One region of the Lacinutrix sp. MEBiC02404 genome, then DNA from elsewhere that is predicted to be linked to it. Evidence: riboswitches for the same ligand, from Rfam matches in the RefSeq annotation. Region 1 holds a riboswitch; the other holds the start of a gene.
What was found. Region 1 has a riboswitch for S-adenosylmethionine ahead of ACVCXO_RS18725 (homocysteine S-methyltransferase family protein). Riboswitches for the same ligand answer to the same signal wherever they lie in the genome.

Region 1 (4,428 bases):
TTTTTCTGCAATTTGCCTAGCTTCCTCTACATCTTCGATAATAAAAGCATCAATCCCTTTTACTAATGCGTGTGTTATTCTTTCTTGTAACGGATTACTTCGCCATTCTAAAACCTTGGTAACATCTTCTTTTACATTTCCTTTTACGGTTTCTGCAAAATCTAATAAACGTTCGGTAGCATCATCACTTCTATCGAATAAAACATCCTCAACATGGGTTAACAAATCCTTATCAATCTCATCATAAACCTCTAACATCGTCGGATTTACAATTCCCATATTCATTCCATGTTGAATCGCATGATATAAAAACGCAGCATTTATAGCCTCGCGAACGGTATTATTTCCTCGAAAAGAAAAGGACACATTGCTCACACCACCTGAAACATTTGCATACGGCAGATTTTCACGAATCCATTTGGTAGCACGAAAGAAATCTAGTGCATTTAATCGATGTTCGTCCATTCCTGTTGCTACAGGAAATATATTAGGATCGAAAATAATATCTTGAGGTGCAAAGTGGACAATGTCCACCAATATTTTATAAGAGCGTTCGCAAATTTCAATTCTGCGTTCATACGTATCTGCTTGTCCGTTTTCATCAAACGCCATTACAATTACAGCAGCACCATACCGTTTTACCAGTTTTGCTTGTCTAATAAATTCGGCTTCCCCTTCTTTTAAACTAATAGAATTCACGACGCATTTTCCTTGTGCTACTTGTAATCCTGCTTCAATGATTTCCCATTTGGAGCTATCAATCATTAATGGCACACGAGAAATATCTGGTTCGGATGCTATCAGGTTTAAAAACTTCACCATGGCATACTTTCCGTCCAGCATACCTTCATCCATATTCACATCAATAATTTGTGCGCCTCCTTCTACTTGATCTCTGGCAACACTTAATGCTTCTTCGTATTTCTCTTCTTTTATTAATCTAAGAAATTTACGTGACCCAGTAACATTTGTACGTTCTCCAACATTAATAAAATTACTTTCGGGAGTAACTACCAATGGTTCTAACCCAGAAAGAGTAAGGTATTTATTTTTAGCTTTTTTCATTATTTATAATGTTCTACTGTTGGGAATGGTTGATAAAAATGATGCAATAAATTTTTCCATGTTTGATATGCTTCCGATTTTCTAAACCCTATTTCATGATCTTCTAAAGCTTCCCAATGCACTAATAAGATGTATTTATCTTCTTCTTCGATACATTTTTTAAGCTGATGTGAAATGTATCCTTTCCTAGAAGAAATTATTACCTCTGCATTTTTGAAGGTTTCTTCAAATTCTTCTGAAACACCTTCCCTTATATTTAAAATTGCAACTTCTAATACCATTATGCTTCGATTTCTAATTTTCTTGGTTTGTACTTTGCAGCAACTTCGGCTATGGCTTTAATATGTTCCGGACTTGTGCCACAACAGCCACCAATGATATTTATTAAATCGTCTTGTAAGTATTCTTCAATATATGCTTGCATCTGTTTTGGAGATTCTTCATACTCCCCAAAAGCATTTGGTAATCCTGCATTTGGATGTGCAGAAGTGAAAAATTCTGTTTTATCGGATAAGCGTTGTAAATAAGGCTTCAACTGTTCTGCTCCTAAAGCACAATTAAATCCGACACTTAATAAAGGAATATGAGAAATGGAAGTCAAAAAAGCTTCTACGGTTTGTCCAGATAATGTTCTACCAGAAGCATCTGTAATAGTACCCGAAACCATTATTGGAATATCGATATTGCGTGCTTCTTTCACTTCTTCAATAGCAAATAATGCGGCTTTTGCATTTAGCGTATCAAAAATGGTTTCTACTAAAAGTAAATCTACACCGCCATCGATTAACGCTTCTACTTGCTGTTTGTATGCAACGCGTAATTCTTCAAAAGTAATAGCTCTATATTCTGGTCTATTTACATCCGGTGATAAACTTGCTGTTTTATTGGTAGGCCCAATACTTCCAGCGACAAATCGAGGTTTGCTTGGGTTTTGTTTGGTGAATTCTTCCGCAACTTTTTTAGCGATTTTAGCAGACTCGTAATTTAGCTCGTATACTAAAGCTTCCATATCATAATCTGCCATGGCGATTGTAGTTCCAGAAAAGGTATTGGTTTCTACAATATCTGCTCCAGCTTCAAAATATTTAGCATGAATAGTAGCAATTGCTTCTGGTTGGGTAAGCGATAGTAAATCGTTATTTCCTTTTAAAGAAGAAGGATAATCTTTAAAACGTTCGCCACGAAAATCTTCTTCAGAAAAATTATATTGCTGAAGCATGGTTCCCATCGCGCCATCGAGAACTAAAATATGTTTTTGTAAAATGTGTTTGATATCAGACATGTTATATTAAATTATATAAATGTCATCAGAAGGGAAGTAAGGTAATTACTTGTGGTTATCTGTCTAATTTCTGAAATACATTCAGAAAAAAGTAGAATTTAGCACCTTCTTTTTTATAAAGGGTTGCCAAGGCTTCAATGGGTCTAATCCCTCTGCCTTTCGTGATAACATTCAATACGATTAAGAACTAAAGTGTAAATTAAGGGAATAAAAATAGGATTACCAATTTTTATTCGTATAAATCTGAGGAAATATAACGATCACCAATATCACAGATAATAGCGACAATAATTCCTTTTTCTATTTGTGCTGCAATTTCTAATGCGGAAGCAACAGATCCACCACTACTCATTCCTGCAAAAACGCCTTCTTCTTTTGCTAGACGATTCGTCATTGCTCTAGCATCTTCTTCACTTACATCTACCACTTGATCTACTTTGGAAGCATTAAATATTTTTGGCAAATAGGCTTCTGGCCATTTACGAATTCCCGGAATCTTCGCGCCATCTTTAGGTTGTGCACCAACAATTACAACGTCTTTATTTTGCTCTTTCAAATAAGTAGAAACGCCCATAATGGTTCCTGTGGTACCCATTGCAGAAACAAAATGTGTGATTTCGCCGTTCGTATCGTTCCAGATTTCTGGGCCCGTGGTTTTGTAATGTGCTTTCCAATTATCCTCATTTGCAAATTGATTCAGCATGAAATATCCTTTTTCTTTTTCTAGTTGGATTGCTAAATCTCTTGCACCTTCTATACCAACTTCTACCGAAGTTAATATTAATTCCGCGCCATAAGCACGCATCGTTTTAATACGTTCTTGTGTAGAATTTTCTGGCATCACAAGCACCATATTTAATCCGAAAAGTTGCGCTATAAATGCCAAGGCAATTCCGGTATTACCACTTGTAGCTTCCACTAAAGTATCCCCTTTTTTAATATCTCCACGTTTTAAGGCTTCGGTAATCATATTATAAGCAGCTCTATCTTTAACGCTTCCGCCAGGATTTTTTCCTTCTAGTTTTAAAAATAGTCGTACACCTTCTTTTTGTAAAATATGCGTTGCTTCTATTAAAGGCGTATTACCAATTAAGTCTGTTATCGATTTTCCTTCTATCATTATTTTCTAGTCTTAATTTTAATTTCAGATTGGTACGTAACTAATGAATTTTCTGGAACAGATTGTGTAATCCACACATTTGCTCCTATAATACTATTTGCTCCTATAACAATATCGCCACCAAGAATGGTTGCATTTGCGTAAATAGTCACATTATCTTCAATGGTTGGATGCCTCTTTGTGGATGCCAAACTTTTTTTGACTTGAATGCCGCCTAAAGTAACTCCTTGATAAATTTGAACTTGACTTTTAATAATTGCAGTTTCGCCAATTACAACACCTGTTCCGTGATCTATAAAAAAGGAATCACCAATAGTAGCTCCTGCATGAATATCAATTCCTGTAATGCCATGAATATACTCCGACATCATTCTAGAAAGAATATGCAAATCTAATTTATAAAACTCATGACTTAAACGATACACAGCTATAGCGTGAAATCCCGGATATGCTAAATACACTTCCTTTAAACTTTTACAAGCTGGATCATTATCTTTTGCAGCAATGGCGTCTAACTCAATTTTCTTTTTAATTAGATGTAATCTTTCAGAAAAAGACTTCCAAATAGCCTCTCCTTTTTCTACAGAAAGTGCTGTTGAAAATTTTAAAAAAACTGCTTTTAAGTACTTTAATTCCTCTTTTTGTTTTTCTCTACTTTCAAATAAAGCATAAAACAAATCTTTAGTAAATATTGCTACTTCTTCTTTTAAACGAAGGTTGAAAACCATTTAAATTCATTAGTTAATGGATTGAACTACTGCTTTTGGCGCTTCTTTACGTGTACCGTCAAAACCATCAATACCACTAACTGTTGTATATTTTAACACATACTTTTTACCAGGATTAATAATTTTATATGCGGATTGGCACATTAAAGTTGCTTCATGAAAACCACACAAGATCAACTTCAGTTTCCCTTCGTATGTGTTTACATCTCCAATTGCAAATATACCGGGAATAT
Region 2 (4,428 bases), on a different contig from region 1:
GTAGCCTGAGGCGCCATTGGAATACCAATTTTAAGCATTAGCTCTCTAAACTTCTCTCTATCTTCGGTAATATTAATAGCGTCAATATCTACACCAATAATTTCTACACCAAAATCTTTCCAAATCCCTTTTTCATCTGCTTCAATACATAAGTTTAAAGCTGTCTGTCCGCCCATTGTTGGCAAAACAGCATCAATTTGCGGATGTTCTTTTAAAATTTGAATTAAAGACTTACTGGTTAAAGGCAACAAGTACACATGATCTGCCATAGAAGGATCTGTCATGATAGTTGCAGGATTAGAATTAATTAAAACGGTTTCTATACCATCTTCTCTTAAGGAGCGTAAGGCTTGAGTTCCTGAATAATCAAACTCACAGGCTTGCCCAATAACAATTGGTCCAGAACCAATAATTAAAATCGATTTTAGTTGCGTGTTTTTTGGCATTTTATTTAATTATAGTGTGTTGCAAAAATACTATTTATTAGATATAAAAAAAGGCGTTACACCTAAGTAACGCCTTTTATATATTAACAATTGTTAATCATTATTTTTTATGTCTTGTTTCCGTTGATACAGACAATTTCTTTCTTCCTTTAGCTCTTCTACGTGCAAGTACTTTTCTTCCATTAGCAGATGCCATTCTTTCTCTGAAACCGTGTTTGTTTCTTCTCTTTCTTTTTGATGGTTGGAACGTTCTTTTTGGCATTGTCTTATTTTTTTAAATCTTCTTAATTATAAATTTTCTCAGTGTTGAGTTTCCTCAAATGTGCGCGCAAATATACAAAGCCTTTTTTATTTAACAAACCAAAATATAAATATTTTTTTGAAATTTATAAAGCAGTGTTTTTCATAAAAATTTAGTTTCTTTGTAATCCACAAATTTTAGTAAAAAATGTACAACAAAAATTTCAAGTTAATTATTGCCGCAGGTATAATAGGAGTCGCTGTTTGGCAGTTTATAGAAGGTTATATTGGTAATGGTATTATGTTTATTTTACTGTCGTTAATCTTCATTTTCTTATACTTTAAAAACGAAATTATTTTATTAGCTTTTTTAAAATTACGTAAGCAAGATTTTGAAGGAGCCAACAAATGGTTAGATAAAATTAAAAATCCGACGGCTGCTTTAGTGAAAAAACAGGAAGGTTATTTTAATTACCTTAAAGGTATTATGGTTAGCCAAACCGATATGGGTGAAGCTGAAAAACGATTTAAAAAAGCAATTTCTCTTGGCTTATCTATGGATCATGATTTAGCGATGGCAAAATTAAATTTAGCTGGTATTGCTTTTACTAAAAGAAGGAAGCAAGAAGCGCAATTACTTTTAAAGGAAGCTGAAAAATTAGACAAGCGCGATATGCTAAAAGATCAGATTAAAATGATGAAAGATAATATGAAGCGCGCACAAGCACCAAATCAACATTATGGTCAAGGTGGTTCTATGCGTTCGCAAAAAAGAAAAAGTAGATAATTCTTATTGAATTACCTGTTTTTTATTCGTTCTAAAAAAAATAAATAAAATGGTACTTACTAATAGTAATAGTAAGTACCATGTATTTTCTACCAAATCGATATAGCTAATTTTGCTTTGAGAAAAGCTTAAAATCATTAAGACTTGTGCCCCATAAGGCAATAGTCCTTGCGTAATACAAGCAAAAACATCTAGAATAGAAGCTGTTTTCTTATTATCTAAAGCATATTCATCATTAATAGTTTTAGCAATAGACCCCGCTATAATAATAGATACCGTATTATTAGCAATAGCAACATTTATGGTACTTACTAAGCCTGCAATACCAAATTGAGCAGATTTTTTACTTTTAATTAAGGTTTTAATTTTATTTAAAACATACTCTATTCCTCCATTTTTTTCTACTAAAGCAGCCAAACCTCCTGTTAATAAAGAAAGTAAAAATATTTCGGTCATACTAGTAAACCCAGAATATGCAATTTTGGTAGATTCTATCAGTGTAAAGTCTCCATAAAACAAGCCTAATATACCTCCAGAAATAATTCCTAAAAGAAGGGTTACAAAAACATTTACTCCAAAAACGGAAAGTAAAATAACTAAAATATAAGGTAGTATTTTTATTACAGAGTAGTTGTAAATTACATCTTCCGTAATATTACTTTCCAAATCAAAACCTTGAACCACTAAAATTATAGAAGTAATAATAGCTGCTGGAAGTGCTATTTTTATATTCTCTTTAAACTTATCACTCATTTTACAACCCAGAGATTGTGTTGCTGCAATAGTAGTGTCAGATATTACAGACAAATTATCTCCAAACATAGAACCACCTAGTAATGCACCACAAAGTACTGCTAGCGATGTTCCTCCTTGATCTGCAATCCCTATAACAATTGGTGCTAAGGTAACAATCGCACCTACTGAGGTTCCCGTAGAAACAGATAAAAAAGCTGCAATAATAAACACACCAAAATAAATATACTCAATAGCTATAAAGTCTAAACCTAGATTTACAATAGCATCCACACTTCCTGTAGCTTTAGTAATAGCCGCAAAAGCTCCTGCTAATAAATAGATTAAACACATGGTTAGTATTTTATCATCTCCACAGCCTTTTAAAAGGGTTTTAATTTTAGAGTTAACCGATTGTTTAAACATTAAAAAGGCGACTATAATACCCAAGATAACTGCTATAGGAGCTGGAAGTGCATAAAAGTCGTTTTGGTATAAACCAACGCCTAAAAAAGTAAATACAAATACAAATAAGGGAATTAGTGCTTTAAAACTTGGTGTAATGTGATTAGGTTTTGCCATTTTTCTTTTTAATGTTAAGAAGACAAAAAGCAAATAGAGAAGAAATTGAATTAACATTTTTTCCAAAATATTGGCTTATCGCTTTAGCACCTTGCTTGTTATTGCAGGTTGCTATCTCCTTTCGAGATTCTTGATAATTAATTTAAGTCGGCAAATATATAGGAATAAATACTTGGTACGCCCTTAAATTAGATAATTTTAACAAACTATTTAGTAAATGAAAGATTGCTACATTTTTAAACAAAAAAAAGGAATAGCTTTACACTTAAAGCTATTCCTTTTTTTATAAACACCTATTTATTTAAGGGTTCGTTTTATAATACCCTTCACGCGGAATATCTATTAAATATTTTTTTCTAGATGCGTTATTTAATTTTGGTTCACGCAACCACGGATTGTGTATTTTAAGAATTTTGTAGTTTATACCAAATCCTTTAGCAAAACTTGCAAAATCGGTTACCACAGTATCTACTTCTACTTTATAAGTAGGTATATAACTATAAAGATCTTTATCTCTAAAATTAAAACCATATTTATCTGGATGACTTAAAATTTCTTTTAATGCCACAATTCTAAATACATAACGCCCCGTTTCTTCTCCTAAAAGTAAATCGTAATAACCAGAGACATCTTGTTCTTTTAACCTTCGTGCCATTCCAGCCATTCCAGCATTATATCCAGCAGCTGCAAGCGTCCAAGAGCCTAATTTCTCTTTAGATTTTTTTAAGTACACACAAGCAACCTCTGTTGCTAATTCAATATTATAGCGTTCATCTACATTATCATTTACTTCTAAACCATATTCTCTTCCGGTACCTTTCATTATTTGCCAAACCCCACTTGCTCCAGCATGTGATCTTGCATTTGTTAGTCCGCTCTCAATAACTGCTAAGTATTTAAAATCGTCAGGAATACCATGTTTTGCAAGAATAGGTTCTATTATAGGAAAGTATTTTCGTGCACGTTTAAACATTAAAAACCCATTAGATTGCCAGTATGTATTTACTAACAATTCTCTATCCATACGTTCTAAAATATCTGGATTATGTAATGGGACTTGCTCTCCTGCAAAATCCAAATAACTAGGGACTTGTAACGCGTAAACGTTATAATCGTTTATTATCTTTTTTTCAAAATTCTCATCCGTTGGCGCATCTTGCAATGCAAAAACACACATCCCGCATATCCCAAATAACCCAACTAGTGCGAGTGCATTTTTAATCCTTTTCATAGTCCTTGATTTTTTTTTATAAAGTTAAATAATATCTAGCAAAATTTACGCCAGAAATTACTGTAATATCAATTTTGGCAAATTTTCATTAAACCACTTATATTTATTAATAATCATGATATGCGTTCCTCCTTTAACAGTGATACAATCTGTAATATGTTTATATGGAAAAACCATGTCTTTATCCCCATGAATATGAATCACTCCTGGTATTGGTTTATCTTGCTGCCAACATACTACTTGCTCAATTGCCCAATCTAAATAGGCAGTGCTAGTTACTGACATATATTTTTTATAAAGCTCTACTCTTTTCGCCACACTTTTACCAAATGTATATTTTGCTATGGCATCTATATTACCAGCTAAACTAGTTGGTAAAATTTTATAAGCTTTGGTATGCTTTGCAAGTT

Region 2: linked by a shared signal. The riboswitch ahead of ACVCXO_RS09795 (Na+/H+ antiporter NhaC family protein) and the one ahead of ACVCXO_RS18725 (homocysteine S-methyltransferase family protein) in region 1 are both predicted to bind S-adenosylmethionine.

What each region holds. Positions count from the first base shown of each region.
Region 1 is NZ_JBSHNV010000220.1:970,742-975,169, reverse strand. Features, by position in the region: gene metH (methionine synthase) at 1-1,065, opposite strand, end outside; gene ACVCXO_RS18730 (antibiotic biosynthesis monooxygenase family protein) at 1,065-1,346, opposite strand; gene ACVCXO_RS18725 (homocysteine S-methyltransferase family protein) at 1,346-2,347, opposite strand; SAM riboswitch class I at 2,400-2,518, opposite strand; gene cysM (cysteine synthase CysM) at 2,577-3,467, opposite strand; gene epsC (serine O-acetyltransferase EpsC) at 3,467-4,195, opposite strand; gene ACVCXO_RS18710 (NAD(P)/FAD-dependent oxidoreductase) at 4,205-4,428, opposite strand, start outside.
Region 2 is NZ_JBSHNV010000180.1:119,792-124,219, reverse strand. Features, by position in the region: gene carB (carbamoyl-phosphate synthase large subunit) at 1-446, opposite strand, end outside; gene rpmH (50S ribosomal protein L34) at 547-708, opposite strand; gene ACVCXO_RS09800 (DUF2892 domain-containing protein) at 895-1,473, shown strand; gene ACVCXO_RS09795 (Na+/H+ antiporter NhaC family protein) at 1,477-2,787, opposite strand; SAM-I-IV-variant riboswitch at 2,834-2,929, opposite strand; gene ACVCXO_RS09790 (lytic transglycosylase domain-containing protein) at 3,089-4,018, opposite strand; gene ACVCXO_RS09785 (alpha/beta hydrolase) at 4,076-4,428, opposite strand, start outside.